DNA from 2 places in the Caballeronia sp. LZ003 genome. Region 2 is predicted to be linked to the other one. Evidence: riboswitches for the same ligand, from Rfam matches in the RefSeq annotation. Region 2 holds a riboswitch; the other holds the start of a gene.
The links. Region 2 has a riboswitch for manganese ahead of mntP (manganese efflux pump MntP). Riboswitches for the same ligand answer to the same signal wherever they lie in the genome.
Positions count from the first base shown of each region.

Region 1: linked by a shared signal. The riboswitch ahead of QCE79_RS00580 (sodium:calcium antiporter) and the one ahead of mntP (manganese efflux pump MntP) in region 2 are both predicted to bind manganese.

Region 1 is NZ_JARUXJ010000001.1:116,847-132,103, forward strand. Features, by position in the region: gene QCE79_RS00550 (acetyl-CoA C-acetyltransferase) at 1-939, opposite strand, end outside; gene can (carbonate dehydratase) at 932-1,708, opposite strand; gene aceK (bifunctional isocitrate dehydrogenase kinase/phosphatase) at 1,751-3,550, opposite strand; gene QCE79_RS00565 (MerR family DNA-binding transcriptional regulator) at 3,575-3,997, opposite strand; gene QCE79_RS00570 (MBL fold metallo-hydrolase) at 4,121-5,194, shown strand; gene QCE79_RS00575 (ABC transporter substrate-binding protein) at 5,201-6,796, opposite strand; yybP-ykoY riboswitch at 6,996-7,163, shown strand; gene QCE79_RS00580 (sodium:calcium antiporter) at 7,281-8,291, shown strand; gene QCE79_RS00585 (flagellar protein FliT) at 8,418-8,717, opposite strand; gene fliD (flagellar filament capping protein FliD) at 8,727-10,268, opposite strand; gene QCE79_RS00595 (flagellin) at 10,448-11,584, opposite strand; gene QCE79_RS00600 (glycosyltransferase family 41 protein) at 11,860-14,100, opposite strand; gene QCE79_RS00605 (aldo/keto reductase) at 14,288-15,238, shown strand.
Region 2 is NZ_JARUXJ010000003.1:125,921-141,177, reverse strand. Features, by position in the region: gene QCE79_RS18720 (PAS domain S-box protein) at 1-2,372, shown strand, start outside; gene QCE79_RS18715 (CoA transferase) at 2,570-3,946, shown strand; gene mntP (manganese efflux pump MntP) at 3,995-4,564, opposite strand; yybP-ykoY riboswitch at 4,580-4,746, opposite strand; gene QCE79_RS18705 (ester cyclase) at 4,832-5,278, shown strand; gene QCE79_RS18700 (lipopolysaccharide biosynthesis protein) at 5,634-6,842, shown strand; gene QCE79_RS18695 (PQQ-binding-like beta-propeller repeat protein) at 6,849-8,594, opposite strand; gene QCE79_RS18690 (hypothetical protein) at 8,879-9,016, shown strand; gene QCE79_RS18685 (glucose/quinate/shikimate family membrane-bound PQQ-dependent dehydrogenase) at 9,114-11,696, opposite strand; gene QCE79_RS18680 (hypothetical protein) at 11,814-12,140, opposite strand; gene QCE79_RS18675 (hypothetical protein) at 12,191-12,439, opposite strand; gene QCE79_RS18670 (hypothetical protein) at 12,596-12,925, shown strand; gene QCE79_RS18665 (amino acid aminotransferase) at 12,926-14,122, opposite strand; gene QCE79_RS18660 (amino acid permease) at 14,154-15,257, opposite strand, start outside.

The DNA of each region.
Region 1 (15,257 bases), on a different contig from region 2:
GCCGGAACGCCAGCCGTTCTTCTCGAACAGCTTGCGAATGGCGCCAACCGGCGCGGTCGTGAACAACGCGGGCTGCTGCGCGAACGTGCTGTGACCCACGACTCGCGCGAGCGGCGTCACGCCCAACCGCTTGGCGGTGGATTCGAGCATCATCACGAGCGCGGCGGCGCCGTCGGAAATGGACGACGAATTAGCGGCCGTCACCGTGCCGTCCTTGGCAAACGCGGGCTTGAGCGACGGAATCTTCTCGATGTTCGCCTTGAACGGCTGTTCGTCGCGCGCGATGACCGTATCGCCCTTTCTGCCTTGTACCGTGACAGGCGCGATTTCCCAGGCGAAGGAACCGTCGTCGTTGGCGCGCTGAGCGCGTCGCAACGACTCGACGGCAAACGCATCTTGCGATTCGCGCGAAAACTCATACGACGACGCGCATTGCTCCGCGAACGCGCCCATGAGACGCCCCTTGTCGTAAGCGTCTTCGAGGCCGTCGAGGAACATGTGGTCGAGCACCTGACCGTGACCCATGCGCATGCCGCCGCGCGCCTTCGGCAACAGATACGGCGCATTCGTCATGCTTTCCATGCCGCCCGCGACGATCACATCGGCCGAGCCTGCCAGCAGCATGTCGTGCGCGAACATGGCCGCGCGCATGCCGGAGCCGCACATCTTGTTGATGGTCGTGCTGCCGGTCGAAAGCGGCAAGCCCGCGCCGAGCGCCGCTTGCCGTGCAGGCGCTTGACCTTGGCCCGCAGGCAGCACGCAGCCCATGATCGCTTCGTCGATCCGCGCGGGTTCGAGACCCGCGCGTTCGCATGCCGCGCGAATCGCGACCGCGCCGAGCTGCGGCGCGGTCATCGCGGCGAAATCGCCCTGAAATGCGGCCATCGGCGTGCGTGCCGCCGATACGATGACCACGGAATTCTTCGATGTCTCACTCATGTTTCAGCTCCTTGATGACGCCTTGAATGACGGCGGGAACGTCGCCGAGCCGCGCCGCATCCGACGCGATCACATCGTTCGCCGCAGCATGCGCGCCGCCGCGCGTCAACGCGGCGAGGCATGCCTGATAGGTTGAATCTACCTGGTCTTGCGCGCTGATCATCATGCCCATGTTGCGCAAGCGGCCATCGTGCACGCCATAGGTCCAGCCGTGCACGGTGAGGTCCTGACCGCGCGCCCACGCGTCGTTGACGATGGTCGTGCGGCACACGTTGAGCGTCTGCTCGATGGTATTGAGTTCGACCAGACGCCGGTGCCGCGCTTCTCCAACCGGCCATTCATCGAGCAGCGCCGCGTGTTTTTCGCGCACGTCCTCGACGTGCCGCAACCAGTTGTCCGCGAGACCCACGCGTTGGCCGACGAGCGCCGCACCCACGCCCGAGCAGCCGTAGTGGCCGACGACCATGATGTGCTTCACCTTCAGCAAGTCCACCGCGAACTGAATGACGGACAGCGCATTGAGGTCCGAGTGAACGACCACGTTCGCGATGTTTCTATGCACGAACACTTCGCCGGGCGGCAAGCCGATGATCTGGTTCGCCGGCACGCGCGAGTCGGAGCAGCCGATCCACAGATACTCCGGCGCCTGCTGGTGCGCGAGGCGCGTGAAGAACTCCGCGTCGTCGGATAGCTTGCGTTCGACCCACGCCTGATTGTTGTCGAAGAGATGGGCGAGGGGATGGAAGGCTTGGTCGTTTTGCTCAGTCATGGTGATGGTCGTGTTTCGGGTACTTGCGCGCTCGATGATGTATCAAGCGGCGCGTATCGATGCCGTTGCCTTGTCGAAACGCTCCGGATAGCGGATGCAGAATCGCAGGGCCCGGTCGTAGGGGAAAAAATCGGCGAGTTCGCCTCGTTGTAGCTGCTCCTTGTGACGCTGCCACAGCGCGGGATCGAAAAAATCCGCGTGATGACGCATGAATGCTTCGCGCACGCGCGGATCGCCGAGCAGGAACGTGCCGTACGTCTCCGGAAAGATGTCGTGCGGCCCGACGGTATACCACGGTTCCCCGGACAGCTCGTCTTCCTCGTAGCGCGGCGGCGGCACGCTACGCACGTTGCAATCGGTCAGATACTCGATTTCATCGTAATCGTAAAACACGACACGCCCGTGGCGCGTCACGCCGAAATTCTTGTACAGCATGTCGCCGGGAAAGATGTTCGCCTGAATCAACTGCTTGATTGCGTCGCCATATTCGCGGATGCCGTGATCGACGTCCGCGTCGCTGCCGCCTTGCAGAAAGAGATTGAGCGGCACCATGCGCCGTTCGATATACACGTGCTTGATGACGAGCTTGTCGCCTTCGTATTCGATCATCGAAGGCGCTTCTTTTTCAAGTTCGCGGATCAACGCATCGTCGAGGCGCGCAAGCGGCAGCGCGACGCTCGAATATTCGAGCGTGTCGGCCATGCGGCCCACGCGGTCGTGACGCTTGACGAGTTGATACTTGCCCTGAATCTTCTCGCGCGTGGTTTCCTTCGGCGGCGGAAACGCGTCCTTGATGAGCTTGAACACGTAAGGAAACGAAGGCAGCGTGAACACGATCATCACGAGCCCCTTGATCCCGGGCGCCACGATGAAGCGATCGCTCGAATGTTTCAGATGATGCAGCAGGTCGCGATAGAACAGATTCTTGCCCTGCTTCTGCAAGCCCACCGAGGTATAGATTTCGGCCTTCGGCTTGCCCGGCATAATGCTGCGCAAGAACTGCACATACGCGGACGGCACTTCCATGTCGACGAGAAAGTACGAATGCGAGAAGCTGAAGATGACGAGCAGTTGCTCCCGGTTCAAAAGCACGGTGTCGAGCGCCAGCAAGTGCGGCTGCGTGTGACGGATGGCAACCACGAACGGAAGTAAGGCATCGCCATTGACGATGCGCCCGACGACATACGCCGCCTTGTTGCGAAAGAACAGCGACGAGAGCACGTGAATCTGAAAGTTCGGCGCGGGCGTGAGTTGGCCAAAGGCCTCTTCGATTGCATCCACCACGCAATGCACGTCGCGCGGCAAATCCTCGAACGAAGGCTCCAGCTGAAAGTTCGTGACGATGCGTTCGAGCGTGGCTTGCAGCCCGTCTTTCTCGGGGTAATACGCGCGATACGTCGGCTTGGCGGCGGGCTCGTCGTTCTCGATGTATTCCGTCGAAATGGCGGGCCGCACGAAGATGAAATCGTTGTTGAAATACGAGCGATGCAGGATCTTGCAGCACACCGAGTTGAAGAACGTCTCCGCGCATTCCGGCTGCCGATGCGTCGTCAACAAGCCGATGAAGTGCAGCTTGATCTGCTGCCAGATTTCATCGTCGATGGTCTCGGCGTCGTACTCGTCTTCCAGCGACGTCACGCATTCCGCGACGCGATCGTCATAAGACGCGATGCGGTCGCGTGCGCGTTGCGCGAGCGCTTGCCAGTTGCCTTCCTCGAACAGATGCTTCGCCTCGACTGCCGCTTCGCGAAAGACGCGGTAATGGCGATCGAAGCCGTCGAGTATCGTCTGCGCGACATCGAAGCCTATTTGCGACGAGAGCAGCTTGGGGAAGTGATTCATGTCGGCTGGGCGTCTCGTTGGCCATCATGCGGCTTTGGCTCTGCGGGCGCGCTTTTCGACGCCAGCGGCGAGGAGCGCGCGGCCTTGCTTCTCGTATGTTTCGAGTTCGGCGAGTGTCGTGGTGAGATCGACGAGTTGCCGCTCGAGCACTTCGCGATGCGCCGCGATGGTATCGACAAAAGCCTGCAACTGCCGCGTGCCGCCCGTGGGCGAGTCGTACAAGTCCAGCAGCGTGCGAATCTCCGACAACGTAAAGCCGAGCCGCTTGCCGCGTAGCGTGAGTTTCAGGCGCGTGCGATCGCGTGACGAATACACACGCCGCAGGCCGTTCGCGCCTTCGCGCTCGGGCGCGAGTAGACCGTGGTCTTCGTAGAAGCGAATGGCGCGCGACGTGATGTCGAACTCGCGCGCCAGTTCGCTGATGGTGTAGTGAATGGCTTGAGTCATTGCCGGCGCCGGAGCACGTGATCACACATGCGACGTTAGAATGAGGTTTACGTTATCGTCAACCTGGCGAAATTGCAACGTGGCTTGAACCCGCATTCATGCACACTTCAGAGGCGCAAAAGAATGAACGCACTCGAACATCAACTCGATTATGTTTTTGCCGACGAATTGCCCGAAGCGGGGCGCGTGAAGGAAGTCGCGCCTGGCCTTTACTGGCTGCGCATGCCTTTGCCGTTCGCACTCGATCACATCAATCTGTGGCTATTGCGCGATGAGATCGATGGCGTGCAGGGTTGGACCATCATCGATTGCGGCATCTCGAACGAAAATATTCGCGCGAACTGGGAAAGCGTGTTCGACAGCGCGCTCGACGGCTTGCCTGTGCTGCGCGTGATCGTCACGCATTGCCATCCGGATCATCTCGGTCTTGCCGACTGGATCTGCAAGGGTGGCGACAAGGCACGCTGGAACGTGCGTCTCTGGATTGCGCTCGGCGAGTATGCAATGGGCCGCGTGATGGCCGCGGGCGATGGCTCGAACGCGGGCGGCGAGCGCGCGGCGAAGCACTTCGCGGCGCATGGTCTAACGGACGAGGCATCGCTCGATGCATTGAGAAAGCGCGACAGCTATTACCCGACGCTCGTGCCTTCCATCCCCGCCGAGTTCCGCCGTATCCGCGATGGCGACCGCATCGCGATTGGCGGACGCGAATGGCAAATCATTTCGGGCTACGGTCATTCGCCCGAACATAGTGCGCTGTATTGCGCGGCGGACAAGCTGCTCATTTCCGGCGATATGGTTTTGCCACGCATCTCGACGAACGTGTCCGTGTTCGCTATCGAGCCAGAAGGCAATCCGCTTGCGCTATATCTCGAATCGTTGGGACGCTACGAACACATGCCCGCCGATGTGCTCGCCTTGCCTTCGCATGGCAAGCCGTTTCGCGGCGTGCTCACGCGTATCGGTCAGTTGCGGGACCATCATCGCGCGCGGCTTGCGGAAGTGGTCGAGGCGTGCACGCAGCGTCCGTGCAGCGCGGGAGATATCGTGCCGATCATGTTCAAGCGCAAGCTCGATATCCATCAGATGACCTTCGCACTTGGCGAAGCGCTCGCGCATCTGAACTTGTTGTGGCTGGATGGCACGCTTACGCGCGAGACGGGCGAAGACGGGGTGATCCGGTACTCGCCCGCTTAGAACCCCTCACTGCACCGTCACAGCCCCGAAGTTCTGCCGCCCGAACGGACTCACGTTATAGCCGCTGACGTTCGCACGCGTGATTGCCGCCGCAGTCGGATAAACGAGCGGAATCCACAGCGCCTGATCGTGGATGATCTTTTGCGCGTCCACATAAGCCTTCGTGCGTTTCGCGACGTCGGAGGTGACCTTGCCATCCGCGATGAGCTTATCGAGTTGCGGGTCGCAGAAGCGCGCGAAGTTGATGCCCGACTTCACCGCATTGCAACTGAAAAGCGGCGAGAGGTAGTTGTCCGGATCGCCGTTATCGCCGGCCCAGCCCATGAAGAGCATGTCGTGCTTGCCCTGCTTGGCTTCCTTGATGAGTTCGCCCCACTCGATGATTTTCACCTGCGCCTTCACGCCGATCTTCGCCAGATCCGCCTGCAGCAGTTCGGCGCCAGCTTTCGGATTCGGGTTCAGCACACTGCCGTTCGGACGCACCCAGATGGTCGTTTCGAAGCCATTGGGCAAGCCTGCATCCGCGAGCAGTTTCTTCGCGGCATCGGGCGAATACTTGTACGCCGCGATGTTCTTATCATAGCTCCACGTGTTCGGCGGATACGGGTTCACCGCGGGCGTTCCCGTGTTTTCGAACACCGTCTTCGTATAGGTGGTGCGGTCGAACGCCATGTTCAACGCCTGCCGCACCTTCGGGTTATCGAGCGGCTTCTTCTGCGTGTTCAGCGCGACGAACGCGGTCATGAATGCGGGCGTCTCGCTAACCTTCAGCGACTTGTCCTTCTTCGCGTCGAGCACGTCCTGCGGCTTCGGCGACAACGCGATCTGACATTCGCCCGCCTTGATCTTCTGCGCGCGCACGGCGGCGTCCGGCGTGATGGCATAAATCAGGCGATCGACTTTAGGCTTCGGCCCCCAGTAGCTCTGATTCACGTCATAACGGATCACCGCGTCTTTCGTATAACTCTTGAGCACGAACGGACCGGTGCCGACAGGCTTGCTGTTCAGATCGACTTGCTGGTTCGCTTTCAGCAGCTTGTCCGCATATTCCGCCGAATAGATCGATGCGAAGCCCATCGTGAGGATCGGCACGAAGGTCGCGTTCTGCTCGTTGAGTTCGAACTTCACCGTTCTGTCATCGACCTTGGTCACGGCCTTGATGAGCTTCACGAGACCCATCGATTGCGCATGCGGAAAGCCGCTCGCGCCCGCGATCTTGTGCCAGGGGTTGCTGTCCGACAACATGCGCTCGAAGGTGAAGACGACATCGTCGGCATTGAGCGGACGCGTCGGCTTGAAGTAGTCGGTGGTCTGGAACTGCACGTTCGGACGCAGATGGAACGTGTAGGTGAGACCGTCGCTGCTGAGCTCCCACTTCTCGGCGAGCGCGGGCGCGACTTTCTTCGCGGCCTCGTCGTATGACACGAGCGTGTTGAAGATGACATCCGCCGACGCGTTGGTCGTGACGAGCGAATTGAACTGCACGACATCGAAGCCGTCCGGGCTCGATTCAGTACAGATGGTGAGCGGCTTGGCCATTGCGATAAGCGGCGCGGCGGCGAACGTCGCCGCGATGGCGGCAGCGAAAAGTGTGTTGCGCATGAGATCTCCCGTGACCCGGCTGGTCACATTACGATTGTTCTTGTGGCTGGTTTTACCCTGTGCGCGTGTGGCGAGCAAGTAGCGCATCCGCGCGGCTAGGTTAGCGAAGCGCTCGCCGCTCGACAACGAATCGTTGCGCATACGCTTATGCCTCGAACGCGCCGTGCGGGTTGCCGAACCGGGCGGCTCAGGCTACACTGCCCCGGTCTTTGGGGAGTAGCCTTCCTTCCATCAGCGAAGGAGAACGCGTCAACATCCTCGGCCTTGCTGCCGTGGCGCGTTCGACCGGTCGGTGCTGTCGCATCCGGCGGTTTGGCGAGACCATCGATGCGCTTTGTCGTTCTTGGTCGGACGGCGCATGGCGCATCGTGGTTCGCTGAACGTCCGACCGTGGAATCATCGTGTCCCCACAACTACAAAAATCCCTGTCTCGCTGCGCGCTCATTCGCGCATGCGCGTTGCATCGTTTCCCGCGAGGTGCCGCATGACGATGCTCTTCGTCGAACTCGCGTTGATGCTCGCGGTCATTCTCATCGCATCGGAACTCTTCACCAATGCGCTCGAACATCTCGGCGAACGGCTCGGCATATCGGAGGGCGTGACTGGATCGCTGTTCGCGGCGGTCGGCACGGCGCTGCCGGAAACGACCGTGCCGATCATCGCGCTGCTGGGCGGCACGGCGAGCCGTTCGGTTAACGAAGAAATCGGTGTTGGCGCCATTCTCGGCGCGCCACTCATGCTCGCGACGCTTTCCACTTTCCTGATGACGCTCGCGGTCATCAAATCGCGTGGCTTGCGCGGCCGGATCATGCCCGAGCGCAGCGGCTTCACGCGCGACCTGAACTTCTTTCTCGTCGCGTTCCTGATTGCGGCCGGCGCCATGTTCGTGCCGCATCATGCGTGGCAGGTGCGGGCGATGTTCGCGGTCGGCCTCGTCGGCTTATACGTGATTTACGTGATCACCACGTTCAAGGCATCGGCGAGTCTCGTCGAAAGCGGACACGGCACGGAAGCGCCCGAGCGTCTCTTCATCACGCGCGTGGGTTTGCCGAACGGTATCGGGTCGATCATGCTGCAGTTCCTGATCGGCATCGTGCTGCTCGTCGGCGGGGCGAAGGGCTTCATCCACGGTGTGGAAGGCGTGTCGGCGGCGCTTGGCATATCGCCGCTCTTGCTCTCGCTCATCATCATTCCGATTGCGACCGAACTGCCGGAAAAAGTGAACAGCATTCTTTGGGCGCGACGCGGAAAAGATACGCTAGCGTTCGGCAACATCACAGGCGCGATGGTATTTCAGGGCACCTTGCTGCCGGGCATCGGCATCATGCTGACGCCGTGGGAGCCGCGCGTGGAAGTGCTGACCGGCGTGCTGATCACGCTCGCGGCGGCGGCATGGCTGCGCTTCAACGCGCGCGGCAATGGCGTGGTGTTGTGGGCATTGCTTGGCAATGGCATCTTGTACGCGGCTTATCTGACCTTAACCCTCGGCCGCTGAAGCCTTCGAGCGACGCAAATAAAAAATGCCCGCGCGAGGCGGGCATCAAGAGCGAAGCGCCGCGTCATGTCTGACGCGTTCTTCTCGTTGTTCTTATTAAGGTTATCGGCGCGTGCCGGAAAAACTTTAGAAGCGCGCGGCTTGTTGATATCGTCCGGCGGCTTTCGCCTGATCCATCGACTTGCGGTACGCCGTCGACAGCATGGCTTGCGCGGCGTTCGCACGGCCCATCGTTGCTTCGATGCTCGCCTGAATCCGGCGAATGGTCGCGAGCGATTCAGCCGGCTGATTCGCTTCCACAGCCATCAGGAGCGGCGTGCGCGCCTCTGTGAGTTCGGCCGCGCGCGCCCAGTTTTCTTCGTTGACCGCTGCTTCGATCGCCTCGGTCAGTGCCCAGGCGTGTTGAATCATTTCTTGCTGGTTCATGTTCGATCCTTACGACTTGTTGCTTGCCAGCGCGCCCGCGCTGTTGGTGCCGCCGAAGAGCGCGGTCAGGTAGCTGCCCTGCGTCGCCATCTGCGACATCAGCGTATTGAGCGCGGTGAACTGATCGTTGTAGGTCGTGGTCAATTGCGCCGTGTAGGAAGCGAGCGCGGTCTGCTGGTCCGTGATGCTCGAAAGATCGGCGGTGAGCGCGGTCGTGCGCGTATCGACAATACCGCCTGTCGCGAGAAATCCGGTCAGGCTGTTGTTCAGTTGCGCGGCTACGCCCGTGCTCGAATTGAAGAGCGATGCCACCGCGCCCGAGTTGCTCGACAATGCCGCGGTCAACGCGTCTTCGTCGGTTTTGAGCGTGCCGTCCGGTTGCAGCGTAATGCCGATCGATGCGAGGTTCACCTGGCTCGTGCCGGAACCCACGCCCTTGGCAATCGTGCTGGAAAGGGCGTTGCGAATGGTGTTCATCATCGAGTCGCCGAGCAGCGCGCCGCCTTGCGAACCGGCTGCCTGGGTCGAGTCGAACGAAGTCAGCGACGCGGCCGTCGTGATGAAGTTGTTGTACGCGGTGACGAAACCATCGATGGCCGTCTTCTGCGTGGCCGTGTCCTGCGCGATGGTCAAGGTCTGCGTCGTGCCGACCGCATCCGACGTGAGATTCAGCGTCACGCCGGACAGCGCCGTCGTGACCGCATTGGTCGAGCTGCTGGCAGGCGTGCCCGCGATGGTGAAGTTGGCGTCCATGCCGGCCGTCGTCTGCGTCCAGTTCGACGAGCTGATGGCCGTCTGTGCCGGAACCGCATTGCCGTTCGAATCTGTCGTGGCGGCGCTCAACGTCGATGCCACGTTGAGTTTGGACAAACCGTTGTCGTCGGGCGTCGTGCCGTCGGACTGCATGTTCGGCGTGACCGCCACGGTAATGCCGTTGGCCTGGCCCGTCGACGCCGAGCGCAGCACGAGGTGCGCGCCATCGGTGCCGTTGACGACCGCCGCCGTGATGCCGGGGTTACCGCTTGCCTTGTTGATCGCGGACGCAATGCCCGCGAGCGTGTTGTTCGAAGAGTCGATGCTGATCGACATGTCCTTGCCGCCCACCGACAGCTTCATCGTGCCCGTGCCGAGTTGCGCGGTGCTGGTGAACGCGGTGGAGGTAAGCGATTGCGAGGTGGCGATATTGCTGACCGCGACCGAATAAGTGCCCGCGACCGCGCCGGTGCTGGCCGTGCCGGTCAGACCCTTGCCGCTGCCGGTCGCCGTGAAGGCGCCGAGCGTCGTGCCGTCCGCGAGCGAACTCACCGAGCTTTGCAAAAGCGACAGCACGGACTTGAGCGTGCCGACCGCGGTGAGCTGGGTGTTGTCCTTGGTTTGCTTGGCTGTCAGCGCATCCGTCTGTCCGGCGACCTTCGCGTTGACGATGGCGGTGACGAGCGAGTTCACATCCATCGTGGAGTTGGTCGAGCCACTGATGATCGACTGCGCGGCCTGCTGGACGGCGCTGGTCGGATCGACCGTGGATGCCGAAGTGGTTGCTACCGTGGACATGTATGGCTCCGTTTCTGGCTTCTTGCCGTGAGCGGTTGAAGATGCGTTTTACTGCGCCGTCAGCAGGCGATTCGTCATGAAGGCGCCTCTGGCGGAAATGCAAATCGGGAGGCAAGCCTCCCTGGGTACGTCGCCGGCGCGCCGTGATCGAGACGCGCCGGTTACTGCGTCGGCGATGCTTAGCCGAGGAGCTTCAGAACCTGCTGGGGCATCGAGTTCGCTTGCGCCAGAACCGAGATACCAGCTTGTTGCAGAACCTGAGCCTTCGAGAGGTTCGCGGTTTCTTGCGCGAAGTTCGCGTCGGTGATCTGCGACTGAGCGGACGACAGGTTGGTCGACTGCGCGGTCTGGGTAGCGGCAACCGAGCTGAAGCGGTTCTGCACGGCGCCCAACTGAGCTTGCAGCGAGTTCACTGCATCCAGTGCGTTGTCGACTGCCTCGATTGCGGACGATGCGCCGTTCGCCTTGCTGATGTCGATTTGCGACACTTGCGGCGGCGTGTTGTTCGCGGTCAGCGCGCCGACTTCGGACGTTTGAGCTGCGGTTGCCGAAGGAACGTTGGTGCTGTTCAGGCTGATGCTCGTGCTGCCTGCGGACAGACCCGTGAACACGTTCGACGAGGCGAACGAGCTGCCGAGCGCCTTGTTGTCCTGGTCGGTGAACGTGTAGCCGCCGGAGCCGTCAGCGATGACGTTGACCGACGTGATCGTTGCCGAGCTGGCAGCTGCGGATGCACCCGTGTTGCCCAGGCTCAGACCGTCGACCGTGCCGATGACCGTGCCCTTCTGCGGGTTGCTGCCGCCGAGCGACAGAGCCGAGACGTTTGCTGCCGAGCCGAGGTCGATCGTGATCGACTGGCCGACGTTCGCGCCAACCTGGAACGTCTTGCTGCCGGCGGTGCCGTCGAGCAGGTTCGTGCCGTTGAACGTGGTTTGCGACGAGATACGGTTGATTTCGCTGATACGCTGCGTCACTTCTTGTTGCAGCGAGGTCTTGTCAGCCGTCGACAGCGAGCCGCTCGATGCTTGCACGGCCAACTGACGGATACGCTGAAGGTTATCCGTGATCTGCGACAGACCGCTCGAAGCCGTCTGAACCATCGACACGCCGTCGTTCGCGTTCGAAACGCCTTGGTTCAGGCCGTTGATCTGCGAGGTCATGCGCGAAGCGATTGCGAGGCCAGCTGCGTCGTCTGCTGCGCTGTTGATGCGCTTGCCCGACGAAAGACGCGTGATTGCCGACGACAGTGCGCTTTGCGTGCCGTTCAGGTTTTGCTGAGCGACCAGCGAGTTGATGTTGCTATTGATACCGATCATTTTGTTTCTCCGATGAGGCCTGGCGCATTTATCTGAGTTGATAACGCCATCGTTTGGCGGAAGCGTCCGTCGTTTGTTTGTTTGGCCGCTTGTTTAGGTTTTCGGCCCGTGCTAGGCAAACTTTAGTGCTCGTTTCGATTTGCCTGATAAATACCTGGAAATCCGTGCTAAAGCTTGCCCAGCGGGGCTCTGCTGCCGATGCTCGCGGTTTTTGAATGCCCCGTCTGAGAGCTTTAACGGCAGACGGAGCGACTTCTTTCGTTAAAAAATTCGCTTCAGACGTCGAACGTGGCCGCAGCCTTGCCGGCGCACCAGCGCTGCCACATCTGGCGCATGCTGGCGGAGAGCGCGCGGGCCACCGTGTCGGGCTGGAAGCCCGGCGATTGCAGGCAGCGCTCGCGCATGCCGGCGCGGATCTGCGCGAGTTCTTCGACCCGGCCCGCCCATTCGATGCCCTTCGCGACGAAGTCCGCGCGGTCGCGAGCCACGAAGTCACCGAGGCCCGTGTTGGAAAGCACCGACGTGCTGCCTCGGCTCGCGATCAGTTCGCCGGGCAAGGTGAGCGTGGGCACGCCCATCCACAGCGCCTGCATGGTGGTGACGCCGCCCGCGTAAGGGAACGTGTCGAGCGCGATATCGGCGTCGAGGTGATGCGCGAGATAGCGCACGAGCGACGAGCGCTGACGAAACTCGAGCCGGCTCACATCGATTCCTTCCTTCTCGAACCAATCGATCAGAATCGTGTGGCTGTTGTCGCGCGGCACGCCTGCGATCAACATGCGCGCATCCGGCACCGCGCGCAGCAGTTCCGACCACAGCGCGATGGTGCGCGGACGCAGTTTGTTGAAGCGGTTGAAGCTGCCGAAAGTGATGTGGCCGTTGGTGAGCGCGGGCAACGCGTTGAGCGCCGGCGCATGTTCCGAGGGCTTGAAAGGCGCATACGCCGGCAGATAAGCCAGCTTTTCGACGAACTGACCGTCGATCTGTTCTTCAGGCACATAGTGGCGATCGCCGATGTAGTAATCCATCGCGGTCATGCCGGTCGTGCCGAGATAGCCCATCCACGTCGCCTGGATCGGCGCGGGTTTGCGCGCGAAAGTCAGCAGGCGGTTATAGGCCGTGTGCCCCGAAAGATCGATCAGCACGTCGATGCCGTCCGCGCGAATCTTGTCGGCGAGCGCGGCATCGCTATAACCCGAGACGTCGTGCCAGCGCGGCACGATATCGCGCAGCGTGCGCGTGACCTCGTCGGTCACCGAGCGGTTGTAGTACGCGTGCACCGTGACGCTGGGATCGTTTACGAGATAGCGGAACACCGGCTCGATGAAGACAGCCACCGGATGCTGGTTGTAGTCGCCCGAGACGAAGCCCACGCGAATGCAGCGGTTCGGGTCCGGCTGGTTCCGATGCTTCTTCCACGTCGATTGCAGCGGCTTCGCGCATTGCTCGGCGAAGTACAGATGCTGCTCGAAGTACGCCTTCCGGTCGATTTCTTCCTTGTGCGACAAGCAGAACAACAGGTTCTCGTGCGCGCTGTCGCAAGTTGGATCGAGTTCGATCGCGCGACGCGAATGCTTCTCCGCGTCGTCGAACCGCGTCTGGTCCATCAGCACCACGCCGAGCGTTTCGTGCGCTTTCGCCGACAACGGCGCGAGTTCCACGGCGCGACGGCAAGCAGCTTGCGCGTCGTCGAGGCGCATCAGCGAGCGCAGCGTCACGCCGAGAATGCGGTGCGCTTCCGGATAGTTCGGGTCCTGCTCGATCATGCGCCGGCATTCGGCTTCCGCTTCGAAGAACTTGTCGAAAAGGCGCAGGGAGTCGGCCAGGATTCGGCGAACGTCGATTCCATCCGGCTTCAATTGCAAATAACGGCGTAGCGAGGGAATGGCCGACTGCAGGTCCATCAGGCGAACCTGGGCCACGCCCATGACTTCCCATCCCAGCAGAAAAGTGGGGAAGCGCTGCGTCAGGGTCTTCGCGAGCGCCACGGCTTCTTCGAGTCGCCCGCCATTGAAGTGCGCATGCAACTGCTGTACTTCCTGCGGCGTCGGCGTCGTGCGGCCGTTTGGCGCCGTGATGCCTTCGCGCGACTTTGTCGCATCGCGCAGTTCGGCGGCCAGTTTCTCGATTGCCGGCCCGCTCATGCCTTGCGCGACTGCGACTTCGAACACGATATTCGCCGCCGCGACCTGACCGCTGCGCGTCAGCACGTCGATATACGTAGCCCAATAGATATGCTGCGTCGGGTCCGTGCCGATCGCGGTTTCGAAGAACGGCACGGCTGCCTCGTATTGACCGCGCTGCGCCATCAGCATGCCGAGGTTGAAGTTGGCGTCGGCGTGTTGCGGCCGCGCGTCCAGAACGAGGAGATAGAGCTTCTCGGCCTCGTGCAGGTTGAGCGTCTGATGCTGCAGGATCGCGGCTTGCAGCACATCGGCGAGATCGGCCTCGAACTGCTGGTCGGCGTTCGTCGCGACGTGTGCGGGCGTTTGGTCCAGTGCTTCGAAGGTGTTCATGGTCTCGGCATTTCGGTAGCGTTGCACGGATTATCGAGCCGTCCACCTTGAGCCGAAGGGCGGAACTGGCGGGGAAAAACCGCTCAGTTCGGCGCTTTTGCGCGAGGCACCGAAAAGCGCTCCGAGCGCACTGGCGCGTTCCCGCGTATCCTTTTCGATCCGTACCCATCAAGCATCCGGAGCACACATGCAGACACGCACCATCGGCAAATCGGATCTCAAAGTCGCGCCGCTTTCTTTCGGCGGCAACGTGTTCGGCTGGACCGCGGACGAGCGCACGTCGTTCTCCATCCTCGACGCGTTCGTTGATCACGGCCTCAATTTCGTCGATACCGCCGACGTTTACTCCGCGTGGATCGACGGGCACCAGGGCGGCGAGTCGGAGACGATCATCGGCAAGTGGTTCAAGGAAAGCGGCAAGCGCGACAAGATCGTGCTGGCGACCAAGGTCGGCATGCTGAGCACGCGCTCGGGGCTTTCGGCGGCGAATATCGCGGCGGCGGTGGACGACTCGCTGCGGCGCCTGAAGACCGATTACATCGACGTGTACTACTCGCATCGCGACGACGAAAACACGCCGCTCGAAGAAACGCTCGGCGCTTATCAGAAGCTCATCGCCGCAGGCAAGGTGCGCGTGATCGGCGCGTCGAACTATTCGGGCGCGCGGGTGGAAGAGGCGCTGAAGATCTCGAAGGAGTCGGGACTGCCCGCATACGAAATCCTTCAGCCGGAATACAACCTTTACGATCGCGAAGCCTACGAGACGGATCTCGAACCGGTCGTCGAGGCCAACAAGCTCGCCGTGGCGACGTACTTCAGTCTTGCAAGCGGCTTTCTGTCGGGTAAGTACCGCTCGAAGGAAGACACGCAGGAAAAGGCGCGCGGCTCGCGTGTGGAGAAGTATCTTAACGACCGCGGTTTAAAAATTGTCGATGCGCTTGTCGAAGTCGCCAAACGCAATGACACGGCGCCCGCGACGGTCGCGCTTGCGTGGATCATCGCGCGCCCGAGCGTGACCGCGCCTATCGCCAGCGCGACGTCCGTGCAGCAACTGGAAAGCCTTGCGGAAGCCACGCGCCTGCAACTCACGCCGGAAGATGTCAAAGCGCTCGACGAAGCCAGCGCCTGGCAAAAATAATTCCGCTGCATCAAAGGCT
Region 2 (15,257 bases):
TTCCCGCTTATCTGCAAAGAGTCACGGATACCTTGAGGGAAGTTGCCGGCGTGGCGTCCGCGGTTGTCGAGTGGATCGAAGGCGATCAGCTCGTCTATTGCGCGGCGAGCGGAGTCGCCGCGAAAAGCGTCGGCACGCGTCTGCCGACCGCGGGCAGTCTTTCGGGCTTGTGCATCACGCGGCAACAAGCGCTCATCAGCCGCAATACGGCGAATGATCATCGCGTGGATCGTGCTGCATGCGAAGCCGTCGGCGCTGTATCCATGGTGGTCGCGCCGGTCATTTACGAAGGCCGGTCGGTCGCGGTGCTGAAACTCATTTCAAGCGAAGCCGATTACTTCAGCCAAAGCGATATCTCCATTCTCAACGCGTTTTGCGCGTGCATTGCGGAAACCTTTGCACGCGAGGAAATCGCGCAGGAGAACCGCAAACTCCTGCAAGAGAATCAAAGCGTAAATGCAGACCTGACGGTCGAATTGTCGTTACGTATCGAATACGAAAAAAAGCTCGCCGATGCCATGCGTCGTCGCCGCACCGTGCTCGACAACGCGCATATTGCGTTCGTCGCCATGGACGAAGCCGGCATGGTCGTGGACTGGAACGAGGCTGCGACCAGCCTCTTCGGCTGGCGCGCGCAAGAGGCGCTCGACCGCGAACTCGCGCAGCTCATCGTGCCAGAGCGTTATCGCGATGCGCATCGCGCCGGTCTCACGCGCTATCTCGCCACCGGCGAGGCGCGCATGATGAATACGCGCGTGGAACTGCATGCGCTGCGCCGCGACGGCAGCGAATTCGCCGCCGAGCTGACCATCAGCGAAGTGTGGTTCGACGGGCAGCGGCAGTTCGCGTGCTTCATTCACGACATCACGGATCGCCGCCGCGCGACGGAAGCGGACGAACGCCTGCGGCTCCTCATCCATTCGGTGAGCGACTACGCGATCTGCATGCTCGACCACGACGGCATCATCCGTTCGTGGAACGACGGCGCGCGCGCGCTCTACGGCTTCACCGCGCAAGAAGCGATCGGCCGGCATTTCGCGCTCTTCTATCTGTCGGACGAACAGGGCCGCGACCGTCCTGGCGACGACTTGCGTCTCGCGGCGGAACGCGGCCGCACGGAACACGAGGACTGGCGCACGCGCAAGGACGGCTCGGAATTCTGGGCGCACGTCATTCTGAGCGCGCTGCCCGCCGCCGATGGCCGCGAAAAAGGCTTCGTCGCGATCACGCGCGACATGACCGCGCGCAGGCGTTTGGAAGAACTCGAGGCGTCGAGCCGCCGCATGAACGAGTTTCTCGCGTTGCTCGGCCATGAACTGCGCAATCCGCTCGCGCCCATTCGCAACGCGGTGAGCATTCTCAAACTGAAGGCTTCCGACGATGCCGATGTCATTCGCAGCCGCCATATCGTCGACCGGCAGCTCGCGCATCTGACCAAGCTGGTGGACGATCTGCTCGAAGCGGGCCGCGTGAGTTCCGGCAAGATCCGGCTCGCGACCGAGACCGTGGATATCGCCGATGTCGTGCACCTGAGCGTCGAAGCGAGCCAGCCGCTTTTCGAGGCGCGCGGGCAGCGGCTCGACGTGGACGACAGTGGCCAGCGCCTCTTCGTCAATGGCGACCCGACGCGGCTCGTGCAAGCGCTCAATAACCTGCTCAACAACGCGGCGAAATTCAGTCCGCCCGAGTCGACCATCCGGCTGGAAATCGGTCCACGCGGCGGCGCGGCGCTTCTGCGCGTGACGGATCAGGGTCGCGGCATTTCCGCCGATGCGCTCGCCTCCGTGTTCGATCTTTTCGTGCAGGAGCATGCGCCGGGCGCGCATCCGGATGAAGGCGGGCTTGGCATCGGCCTCACGCTGGTTCGAGCGATCGCCGAATTGCATGGCGGCCACGTCGAGGCGAAGAGCGGCGGCACTGGCAAAGGCAGCGCGTTCAGTTTGTGGCTGCCGCTCGCGCAACCGCCCACGCAGGGCATCATGCCGCCTTCCGCGCCGAATGCGGTGGCGAGCCGTCAGCTCGACGTGCTCGTTGTCGACGACAATCGCGACTCGGCCGACAGCATGACCTTGCTCGTCGATATGCTCGGTCACGCGGCGCGCGCGGCGTATGACGGCCCGGAAGCGCTGGCATCGTTCGGGACGACGCGTCCGCAAGTCGTGCTGCTCGATCTATCGATGCCGGGCATGACGGGCTTCGACGTCATTCGTCAGATGCGCGATGAAGGCAAGCGCGTGATCGTCGCCGCAATGACGGGTCTTGGTTCCGACGAAGACATGGCGCGCACGCGGGCGGCCGGGTTCGACGCGCATTTGGTCAAACCGGTGGATTTGCCTGAGCTGGAGCGCGTGTTGGCGATGGCGGGGAAGTGAGGGTGTGCGGGCGGTTGGCGGTTGGCATCCTGCGGGCCTATGCCAAGCGTTGAGCCGTCGGCGTCAAGTCGCGACCGCCTGCGCCGCCTCGCGGACCACTTTTTCCGCTAATCCACGCGCTTTAGACAAGCGCAACGTGCGCGCTCAACCAATCGGCGCGACAATGCGTCATCGCTGACCCGCGCGCACTCATCGCCATGACTTCTTTCGCAACGCTTACGAATCTCTGGCAACTCGCCGGCCTCCCCGACGATGCCCTCCACCTCGTCGATCTACCCGGACACGACCCGGTGTTCCCGTCATCGTTCGCCGTGGGCGAAGCGGCGCAATCGACCATCGCGGCGGCAGCGCTCGCGGCCTCCGAGCTGGCTCATGCGCGCGGCGTCGACCGCCAGCGCGTGAGCGTCGACATGACGCACGCGGCCGTCGAATGCACCGACTGGTTCACGGTCGATGGTGCCGAACCCGAGACCTGGGGTGAGTTCTCGGGCCTCTACCGCACGGCCGATGGCTACGTGCGCATACACGCGAACTTCGAGCATCATCAGGATGGCGCGTTGCGCGTGCTGGGTCTCGACCCGCACAGCGCCACGCGCGCCGATGCCGAACGCGCGCTGCTCGAATGGCGCGCGAACGATTACGAAACCGCGTGCGCCGAACGCGGCCTCGTCGTGACGATGCTGCGCAGCTTCGAAGAATGGGATGCGACGCCGCAAGCCAAAGCCATCGCCGCGCAGCCGTTGCTGAAGATCACGCGTATCGGCGACGCCGCGCCACTCGCGCTGCCCGCGCTCGACAATGACGCGCGCCCGCTGACCGATATCCGCGTGCTGGACGTCACGCGCATCCTTGCCGGTCCCACGGGCGGTCGAGCGCTCGCCTCGTTCGGCGCGGACGTGATGCTCGTGAATTCGCCGCATCTGCCGAACATTCCCGCTATCGCCGAGACGAGTCGCGGCAAGCGCTCCGCGCATCTCGACCTGCGCACGGAAGACGGTCGCGCGACGCTGTGGCGGCTGATCGATGAGGCGCATGTCTTCTCGCAAGGCTATCGGCCGGGCGGGATCGCCGAGCTTGGCTTCGGGCCCGAGGCGCTGGTGGCGCGGCGGCCGGGCATCGTGTACGTGTCCTTGTCGGCTTATGGCACGGAAGGTCCGTGGGCGGATCGGCGTGGCTTCGATTCGCTCGTGCAGACCGCGATAGGCTTCAACGCCGCCGAAGGCGAAGCGCAGGGCGATGGCAAACCGCGAGCGCTGCCCATGCAGATGCTCGACATGGCGAGCGGCTTTCTGATGGCATTCGGCGCGGCCGCCGCGCTATGGAAGCAACAAACGGAAGGCGGTAGCTGGCACGTGGAGGTTTCGCTCGCACAGACGGGACACTGGCTGCGCGGGCTTGGACGTATCGACGGAGGGTTGAAGACGGCGCGGCCGGACATCGCCGCATACACCGAGGAAAGCAAATCGGGTTTCGGCATGCTGCGCGCGGTCACGCCGAGCGCGCGCTTCGAGCGCACGCCGGCGGGTTACGCGAGGCCATCGGTGCCGCCGGGAACGGATGAGGCGAAGTGGTGAGTTCGTGGCTTGGGCGGCGCTTTCTAACGCGACACGCAGAACTTCGCATCAACTCAAGTAACCAAGATGCTCCGCAAGGATCACACTGCCCACGCCGATTAGAATCAGCCCGCCCAAGATCTCCGCGCGCTTGCCGATAGTCGCGCCGACCAGCCGTCCGACCATCACGCCGATGGTCACCATGAGCATGGTTGCGAAGCCGATGGTCGCGGCGGTCGAGAAGATATCGACATCGATGAACGCGAGGCCCGCGCCGACCGCCATCGCGTCGATGCTGGTGGCAAAGCCCGTGACGGCGAGGACCCAGAAGGAATGTGAATTGGGCTTCTCTTCTTCGTGAGCCGATTTGCTTAAGCCTTCGCGGATCATGCGCGCGCCGAGCACGAAAAGCAGGCCGAAAGCGATCCAGTGGTCCCACGCGGTGACGTACTGCGCGGCGGCGCGGCCGAGCGCCCAGCCGGCGAGCGGTGTGAGCGCCTCGATTACGCCGAAGATGACTCCCGCCTTGAGCGCCTCGCCGATGCGCGGTTTATGCAGGCTCGCGCCTTTGCCCACGGCGGCGGCGAAGGCGTCGGTGGACATGGCGAAAGCAAGGAATACGGTGGAAGCGAGGTTCATCGAGTAGCGCTCTGGTCTGGTCGGGCAAGCACAAGGACAGAAGGCGCGCCCGACCGGAAGCGCATTCTGTCGATGGTCTTGCCAACCTGTGACGGCTGCCCATGCCACGGTCGAAAGACCGAGCGTGTTGACATGGACGCTTTCCCGGGCGGGAAAGCCGGCTACTCCCCAACGAAGAAATGCGAGCTTAACACGACAGATCACCCGATCCGGACCATTGGGTTAAAGTGGGTTGCAACGCCGCATCCCTAACGCTCAGGAGGCACCATGGAGGCAGGACACATCACCCAGTCAGAAGCCCGCGCGGCCGTCGAGCGTCTTTACGCCGCCTTCGCGCAAAAGGACGTGAACTTGCTGCGCCAAGCCGTGACGTCGGACTGGGAATATCTGCCTGAGCCGGCCGGCTTCGAGGCCGGTCCCGACCAGATGATTCCCATCTTCGCGGAGATGGCGGCTGCGCTGCCTGACATGCGCATCGAGATTCTAGACATGCTCACTCAGGACAATCGCGTCGGCGTGCGCGCGGAAGTGAGCGGTACGCAGTCCGGTCCGTTGATGGGCATCGCGGCGACATCGAAGCCGGTTCGATTTGCCATTCACTCGTTCCATGAGATACGCGATGACCGTGTGTCGAAGACGTGGCATCTGGAAGACTGGTTGAGCGTGTTTCGGCAAATTGGCGAAGTGCCGCGCGGTATTGGATCGGGTGCGTAATTCGAGAACGCGCGAAGTCGATTGAAACGACAAAGGTCAGAAGCATACGTCGTTTATCATTCTCTCCAACACGTCGTGGGCGGCGCGTCGCGAATTTTCTATTTTCAAATGCGCCGCGCATTGCCGCTGACTATTCAGCTTTAATTTTTCCGACCAAATAAATCTCGCAACGCGTTTCCTTCTGAAGCCTGAATCGCTGTCGCCATTAAGATTACATCCTCCGCTCTTCGATTATCTCGCAAAGATAAGCGCGGCTCGTGAAAGTGACGCGATTAAGTCTTGATTATCCCGTCTGTCACCGTCTATATTTCTCGACGCACCGCGCCATTGCCATCGGCAAAAGGCGCGGCCCCGCTTGCGCTTCGCGTTATCAGCATCGCGCTATTCACCTGTCTTCGCGTCCGCGAATGAATTTAATTTTCCGCGACAACAGCGAGCACACGTCATCGGCTTATTTTGGATTATGCAAATCGCTCATCGCTTAATTAGTTTTTGCAGAAACACAAAACCTGTTTTGCCTGCGATCTTTTCAGCAAGTCTGTTATTAACCGCTTGCGGTGGTTCGGACAGCGCTAACGTGCCATCGAGCGTCGATAATTCACGCTATCGTCATCACGCCGCGTCCGCCGCCATAAATCCCGTCGCCAGCGATTTATTCTACGGAATGAACGGTCACAACAGTTATGGCGATGTCTATTATCTCGCTGGCGCCGCCAGACAATTAGCGCAGCTTCAGGATCTCGGCATCAAACTGTATCGCAACGAGGTGTATAGCAAATCAACCGCCATGCGTCTCGCCAATGTAGCCAACGCGCTGGCCGCCGGTGGGGTGACGGTGTACCCGGTGATCTTGATGGGCATCGATTTCGCCGATGAAGACTCCGCGTATCAATCGGCCTATGCGCTCGCGCGCGACGTCGTGAGTGTGCAGCGTTACGCCTACTACGAAGTCACCAACGAACTCGGCTCGGCAACGGTCGCCGGATGGGTGGACGGCGTGCGGCCAACGGACTTCGACAACCAAAAGTTCCAGATTGCGCGTGGCGTCATCCGAGGCATGATCGCCGGCATCAAGTCGATGGACCCGTCGGGAAAGATCGTCATGGGCGGCAATGCGTGGATGCAGTACGGCTTCGTGACGATGCTCGCGAACGGCACACAGCCGGACGGTTCGGGCGGGCATCCCATCGTGACGTGGGATATCACGGCATGGCACTGGTACTCCGACCAGGGCAACATCGAGCACGCGTGCGGCGGCACGGGTTGCTACAACGTCATCGGCGCGCTTGCCCGGTTCGGCAAGCCGGTATGGATCAATGAAATGGGCGTGCGGCCCGACTTCGGCACCGATCAGCAAGCGGCCGCCTTCCTTGCCAACGACATGCTCGGCGGCCTGAGAGCGATCGCGGTGCGCTACGACATCGAATCCTTGCAGATCTACCAGCTCTACGACGATCCGCCTGGCGGCGAAGGGCCTTACGGCGTGATCCTCGACGACGGCCAGACGCCCAAGCCCGCCTACGCCGCCGTGAAGCAATTCATCGCCACCAATCCGCGTCCATGACAGGCATCACCGCAAACCGAACACGCCCACGCCGTTGCGCGTCCCCACATAGACCTTGCCGTTTGCGATCATCGGCGTAATGAACTTGTTGCCCTGCCCGAACTGATCGCGCGCGCCCGCCGCCTGATTGCTGTTGTAAAGCTCGCGCGCGAGATTGCTGGCGTCGTAGGCGTGCAGCACGGCGATGGTGCCATTCTCCACCGCCCACACGATGCCGTTCGCCGCGCCGTTCGCAGACACGCTCGGCGTGGCGCCCGGCGAGCCGAAACTGTTCGCGGTCTGGCTCGTCGGCGTCGTGGACAAGGCGGCGTTCGCGATGCCGAACGCCTTGATGCTGTCGCCAATCGAGCCGAAATAAACGGTGTTGTTGAAGTACGCGGGCATGGCGAACATCGGGCCGCGAATCTGCCCGACGATCTCCTGATAGATGTGATCCGCATTCGAATCGAACTTACCCATCGCGTCGCGATTGACCACGTAGATCGTCGATGTCTTGCCCGCGCCGAGCGCGAGATGATGCGTCGTGCCGCCCGTATCGACGAGATCGGGCAATACGAGCGCGCCGCCCGAACCCAGATCTTCATCGGCTGCCGATTCGTTCACCGTGTTCGACGGCTGGAAATAATCAGTGACGGCGAGGGCGGGCGAAGTCCCGAGTTTCAGAAAGCCGTTGCCGAAATTGCCATGAATCGGCATGCCGTTGCCGTCGAGCGTGGCGTCGAAAGTGCCGTTGGCATCGAGGAAATAGATCGACGTGCCGTCCGACGCGAGGCCCGCGCCGCTCATCCAGATCGCGCCCATCTGGCCGTTCGGCGTGAGATTGAGCACGTTTGCCTGCTGCAGCGTGCTGGCGTTATAGCCGATCACCCAACCGGTGTACGGCATGATGTCGCAATGCGATGTCCACGCGGTATAGACCACGCCGTTTTGCAGCAACAGCGAAGCGCGCTCTGCGTACTGGCCGGGATCGAAGCTCACGCGGCCATTCGCGCTGCCCGCGCCCGTGCCGGGATACGACGCGGCAATTTCGGTCGGACCGTTGAAAAGTTCCGCGCCTGTCGTGATGTCGAGCGCGTGAATGCGCTGGTGATACTTGCCCGACGTGTCTTTCGACATGCCGACCACGTAGATCGCGCCATTCGGGCCGCGCGTGCGGTCGATGACCGGCGTCGCCGTAATGCCGATGGTCGGCGTGATCTGGCCGCAGCCATGGTCGTCGCTCGGTGTTTCGCCTGCGCCTAACGTCGACGATTTCCACAGGATCGCGCCGGTGTCGGCGTCGAACGCGTAGACACTGGCGTTTTCGGTGGCGACGTAGAGCACATTGTGCGTGCCGCCCGCGATTGCCACGCTCGTCAGGAAGAGCGGTTCCGCGTCCACGGGTCCGTCCGCCGCAAGCACGTTGAGCTTGCCGAAGGTGGTCGAATTGACGTTCGCGGGCGTGAGCTTCGTTTCCGCGAGTTGCTGGCCGGTGCGGCCGATGTCGTTGTGATAGGTCGCAACGTCCATCGGATGGGCGACAGGGGTAACGACGGTGCCCCCGCCCGCTCCGCCCGAAGACCCCGAAGCGCCGGGTGCGCCCGATGCGCCTGAAGGGCTCGAAGCGCCCGCGGGACTCGACGCGCCTGACGGAGTCGACGCCGCCGACGGACTAGAAGCCGCCGAAGGATTCGACGCCGGCGCGCTGCTCCCCACCGCCGGAGTCGAACTGGAACCGCCTCCCCCGCTGCATCCGCCAATGATGGCTGACATGATTACTGCACTACACAGCCACGGCAACGCGCCGGCACGGCTCGAGCGATCCCCTTTCATACATCCTCCCTTTTGGAAGAACGGCGTAATCAGTCGGTTTTGCCCTGCATTGGAGCAATTTGGATTCCACTTCCATCACATGCGGCCTATGCCCTTCAGCTTGCACGCAAACCACACTTTTGGAAATATTGGAAGCAACTTGTTGCACTGCGTCACAACATGCTAATATAGGGTTATTACCTAGTTAGTTACCCTAGGTCGTTCATTTTTAAGGGAGTTTAGTCATGGCCGTCATCGCCGTTACCTCAAGTTCGTTTGTTTTCGCCATTGCCAAGACCGTGCGCGCCGCTTTTCTGGACGCGCTCAAGACACGCGCAAAAGTCAGCAAGCTGATGGCCGATGCCTATCGGCGCGCGGCTTGAGTCGCTCCACACGCGGCGGCGATCATGCTGTCGCGCAGGTTGAAAAAGGAACGGCGGGCAATTGCCCGCCGTTCTTTTTTTTCGCTTACCGTTTGCGCTACTGCAGCGTGTAGGCAATCACGTAGTCGCCGGCTTTCGTGCCGAGCGAACCGTGGCCGCCAGCCGTGACCAGCACGAATTGCTTGCCGCTGGCATCGGCGTAACTCATCGGCGTCGCCTGGCCGCCCGCGGGCAGACGCGCTTCCCACAGTTTGTGGCCATCGCGCACGTCGTAGGCGCGCACGTACTGGTCGAGCGTACCGGTGAGGAACGCCACGCCGCCTGCCGTGACCATCGTTCCGCCGAGGCTTGGCACGCCGAGCGGCATCGGAATGGGCAGCGGCGCGCTATCGCGGATCGTGCCGTTCTTGTGCTGCCACGCAATCCCGCCCGTGCGCAGATCCACGCCCGCCACGTAACCCCACGGCGGCGCCTGACACGGAATGCCGAGCGGCGAAAGAAACGCGCTGATTTCATAGGCGAACGGCGTGCCGCGCGCCTGCTTGATACCGCTCGTCTCGCTGCCCTTCTTTTCCCCTTGCTGCGCGTCGAGCTTCTCGCGCGGAATCAGTTTCGACACAAACGCCATGTAGTCCGGATTCGCGATGAGGATCTGCCGCACCGGATCGACCGACACGCCGCCCCAGTCGAACACGCCGAAGTTACCCGGAAACACAAGCGTGCCCTGCTCGGACGGTGGCGTGAACGGGCCTTCGTAACGCAGGCTCTTGAACTTGATACGGCACCAGAGCTGATCGAACGGCGTCGTGCCCCACATGTCGGCCTCGCGCACGCGCGGCGGATTGAAGTTGAGCGCGGAAACCGCCTGCGTCGGCGCGGTGTGGTCGCCACGCGCAGCGCCTTGCGGCACCGGCGTCTCGGTAATGGGCACGATCGGCTTGCCGGTCTCGCGGTTCAGCACGTAAATGCTGCCCTGTTTCGTCGATGCGATCACCGCCGGTTGCGTGCCCTCCGCCGTCTGCAAATCGACGAGCGTCGGTTGACCGCCCACATCCATGTCCCACAGATCGTGGTGCGTGAACTGGTAGTTCCAGCGCAGCTTGCCCGTGAACGCATCCAGCGCAACCAGGCCTGCCGCGAAGCGCTCGGCTTGCGGCGTGCGCTGTCCGCCCCACTGATCGGGCGTTTGGTTGCCCATTGGCAGATAAATGAGACCGCGCTTTTCGTCGACGCTGAACATCGACCACATGTTGGGCGAGTTGCGCACGTAGGTGCCGCCCGGCGCGATGGGTTCGGTGGCGTCCGGATTACCCGAGTCCCAGTTCCAGACCAGATGGCCGTCGTTCACGTCGAACGCGCGGATCACGCCAGAAGGTTCGTTGTTCGATTCGTTGTCCGTCACGTGACCGCCGACGATTACCAGATTGCGCACCACAGCGGGTGGCGAGGTGGAGTAATAGCCGCCGGGCGTGAACGGTCCGATGTTCAAACGCAGATCGATCGCGCCGTTCTTGCCGAAGTTCGTGCAGGGCTTGCCGGTATCGGCGTCGAGCGCAAAGAGCCGGGCGTCGGCGGTCGGCAGAAAGAGACGGCGCGAGCACTCGCCGGTGGCGGCGGTTTGGGCAACGGCTACGGGTGCGGCCGGTGCGGCCGGTGCGCCAGGCGCGGATGCTTCGGCGGGCGCGGAGGCGCTGGCCGAAGCGGTGGCGTCGGAAGCCGTCGTATCCGTCGAAGCCGCGGGCGCGGATGCGCTCGCGTCGAGCGCTGGCGCGGAAGCGGAAGCGGAAGCAGCCGCATCGGCGGCGGAGGGCGGACCCACGTGCATTGCCGCATCGTAATAAGCGACGCCCCGGCAAGTCATGTGCTCCCAGTGTTTGAAGCCGATGGGACTTTGAATTTGCGGATCGAAGCGCCAGCGTTCCGCACCCGTCGCGGCATCGAGCGCGATCACCTTGCTATGCGGCGTGCACAGAAAAATGGTGTTGCCGACCTTGATCGGCGTATTCTCGTCCGTCGTCTCCGTGGGATCGTCGGGGCCGGGCATGTCACCGGTGCGAAACGTCCACGCCACTTTCAGCTGATGCGCGTTCTCGGGCGTGATCTGCGCGATCGGCGCATACCGTTGCGCCAGCGGCGAGCCGCCGTAATCGGTCCAGTCGCTTGCCGCGCGTCCGGTGCCGGCGTTCAGATCGGCCCGATTCGGATCGGCGGCTACGTTGACATCGATACGTTCCGGACGGTCATGGAAGTCCTGAAAGTACGTGCCTGCACCGAGCAACAGCGTGAGGATGACGGCAGCGGCTAGCGGCACGCGCGCGGCGCGTGCAGTCGAAGGCGGCCCGAACAGCGCGCCGCGATGCACGAACGGAATCAGCAGCCACAGTGCGAGCAGCAGCCAAATCCAGAGACGCGGCATGAGTTGCCAGAAATCGAACTTGACTTCGAAGACGGCCCAGATCGTCGAGGCAAACAGGAAAATTGCAAACAGCAAGAGCGCGGAGCGCCGCCGTATCAACAGCAAAAGGCCGGTCAGTACGATGGCCGCGCCCGCGATTACGTAGTACCACGATCCTTGCAAGGTCACGAGGTAAGCACCACCGGCCGCAAGCACCGCGCCGATGATGATGAACCCGACGGCCGTGACGAACGTGAGCGGATGAAGTCTTCCGGTGCCAGCCATACTGCTACCCTCCGTGATGATGAATGGCGGAACACAGCCGTCCTGCGGCCGTGGTTCGGACATGGTGAACCGGGGGAGGGTAGCAATTCGCGTGCCGTGACGACACGTCGCAATGGCTCAAGCCAGAGCGCGCGGCCAGCGTCCGAGATGAACGTCGGCCATGGGGAGATCGGCGAGTAATGCAGCTTTCAGATCGCTTCGTTCGGAGAAGCGCGGCGCGTCGAGCCACGCGAGGAACTCGTCGCACCACACGCCCCACGCGTTCTCGTCGAAATCGAAGTCTTCGTCGATACGCCCGTTATCGCGCAGGTACGCGCCCATCACTTGCTTGCCGTTCCAGTAAGCCACGGCCACGTCGTTGAAATCAGCGGTCATGCCGCGCGGCAGGTCGCGCAACAACATGGCGACATGCGCTTTGAACGAGGCAAAATCGGTCGGTCTCATCGCGTGCTCCGCTTCAAGGATGTCATCGTGCCCGATATCGCGTGCCCGCCTCAGCCGAACACGCGCTTGTTCAGATCCTTCTCGAAGGCAACGGTCCAGTGGGAGCCATGCCCGATGCGATATTCGCGTTCCTTCGAAGTGGATCGCCGCACGATCGTCACATAGCCCTGCAATGGATAGACGTCGTCGACGACATCCGACGCGCCTGCTTCGGTCACGAGGAAATCGCCCTCGGTGAAACGGTGGCGCGCGAGAATCGCAAGAAACTCCGCTTTCTCGTCCGGTGCGATCACTGACATGGCGGCCCTCCGGGACTGAACGCTGCTTCATTCAAGGTAGCACACGCGCGCGGGAACCTCGGGCAAAACGCGCGCGGAGTGTGGGGCGCAGCCCTTTATCGAACGAGGCCGATACTCATGAACATTCGTGTGATTTCGCTATGAGCGATGGCGTTGATGCTTCGCGCTGTCGCGGCAAGCAGCGCCGAAGCCGCGCCATGCGGCACACTCGAAGGCGCGGCGGGCAACTCATTCGCGTTGCGCGAAGGCGAAAGCGTGAATCTGCAACGCGGCGACGAGACGGTACACGGCGCGCTGCACGTCTATCGAGACGATGCGGTGTATCGCGTGTACTGGCAGCCCGATGGACGTCCCGAGCAATACGTGCTCGCGAATGCGGGAGAGAACAGCGTGCGGCTCGTTGCGACGCCGCCGCGCGGTTCGAAGGTGGATGCGGGACCGGGCACGCTGCCTTCGCAGAGCGTGCTCTCGTGTCCCGCTTCATGACTAGCGCGCCAGCACCTTGCCGATGGAGTCCGCCACCACCTGCACGTTGCTGTCGTTCAGGCCCGCGACGCACATGCGGCCGGAGCGCAAGATATATACGCCGAACTCCTCGCGCAGACGGTCCACTTGCTCCGCCTGCAAGCCGGTGTACGTGAACATGCCGCGTTGCTTGATATAACGCGCAAGCGCCTCGCCGCGTACATGCTCGCGCAGGCCGTCGTGAATCGCGTGCCGCATACGCGCGATGCGCTGACACATCGCCGCCAGTTCCTCGCGCCACGATTGCGCGAGTTCCGGCGTGTTCAGCACCTTGGTCACGATCTTCGCGCCGTGCGTCGGCGGATTACTGTAGTTCGCGCGCACCGCGCTCGTCAATTGACCGAGCACACGATCGGCTTCGGCGGCATCGTCGCATACGACATGCAGGCCGCCACAGCGCTCGCCGTACAGCGAGAAATTCTTCGAGAACGAGTTGGCGACGAACGCCGGCACGCCGCGGCGCGCAATCTCGCGCACCGCGAAGGCATCGGCGTCGAGCCCTGCGCCGAAGCCTTGATACGCCATGTCGACGAAGGGCAGCAAGTCGCGCTTTTGCAGTACGTCGATGACCTTCACCCACTGCGCTTCGTCCAGATCGACGCCTGTCGGGTTATGACAGCACGCATGCAGCAACACGACGCTCTTCGCAGGCAGCTTGTCGATGGCGTCCAGCATGGCATCGAACAACAGCCCGCCGGTTGCTTCGTCGTAATAGGGATACGTGTCCACTTCGAAGCCCGCGCGCTCGAAGATGAAACGGTGGTTCTCCCACGTCGGATCGCTTACCCACACCTTCGCGTCCGGGAAGTAACGCCGGATGAAATCCGCGCCCACTTTCAACGCGCCCGAACCACCGAGCGTCTGCACGCTCGCAATGCGTCCGTCGGCACGCGGTGCGCTCTCGGCGCCAAAAACGAGCGTCTGCACGGCATCGCGATAATGCGCGAAACCGGCCATCGGCAGATACGGCTTCGGGCCGAGTTCCTGCAAGAGCGAAAGCTCGGCTTCGCGCACGGCTTGCATCACGGGAAGGCGGCCGGCATCGTCGAAATAGATGCCGATACTCAGATTGACCTTGTCGGTGCGCGGGTCCTTCTGAAAGTTTTCGTTCAGCGTGAGAATCGGGTCGCCGGGGTAGGCATCGATATGTTCGAACATGGTGGTGGTTTCAGGACTTCGGGACGGGAGTTCAGCGAGTCGGCGCGCGGCGCGATTGGCCCGCGCTGCCGTTCCTTTTTCCGAGATAGTAGCCGATTCCGAGAACGGCCAGCCAGATCGGGATCAGCCAGACGGAGAGCCGCAAGCCCGGCGTCTCGAACATCACCCAGACTATGCCCGCGACGAATGCAAGACACAGATAGTTCGTGAGCGGATAGCCGAGGCTCGGGAACGCCGTCACCGAGCCGCTCGCGCGCTTCCTAGCGCGGAACTTCAGATGGATGATGCTGATCATCGCCCAGTTGATGACGAGCGCGGATACCGCGAGACCCATCAGCAATTCGAAGGCGCGTCCCGGAATGAAGTAATTGATGAGCACGCAAGCCGCCGTGACGAGCGCCGACACGCCGAGCGCGACGAGCGGAATGCCGCGCGCGCTCACCCGCAACAGGGCGCGCGGCGCATTGCCTTGCTGCGCCAGACCGTAAAGCATGCGGCTGTTGGCATAGACGCCGCTGTTATAGACCGAAAGCGCGGCCGTCAGCACGATCACATTGAGCACGTTCGCGACGAGGCCGCTGTTCATCTCGCGGAAGATCAACACGAACGGACTGCCGCCCGTCACGACCTTGTCCCACGGATACAGCGAAAGCAGCACGCCAAGCGCGCCGATATAGAAGATGAGAATGCGATAGATGACCTGATTGGTCGCGCGCGGAATGCTGCGCGACGGGTCTTCCGCTTCCGCTGCCGTGATGCCGACGAGTTCGAGCCCGCCGAACGAAAACATGATGACGGCCATGGACATGACGAGCCCGCTCACGCCATAGGGAAAAAAGCCGCCGAGCTTCCACAGGTTGGTGACGCTCGCTTGCGGCCCCGCGTGACCCGAGATCAGCAGATACGCGCCAAACAGGATCATGCCGACGATGGCCGCGACCTTCACGATGGCGAACCAAAACTCCATCTCGCCGTATGACTTCACGCTCGTCAGATTGATGGCGTTGACGAGCGCGAAGCACACGAGCGCCGACACCCACGCGGGCAGCATCGGCCACCAATACTGCATGTAGATGCCGATGGCCGACAGCTCCGCCATGCTCACGAGAATGTAGACCGCCCAATAGTTCCAGCC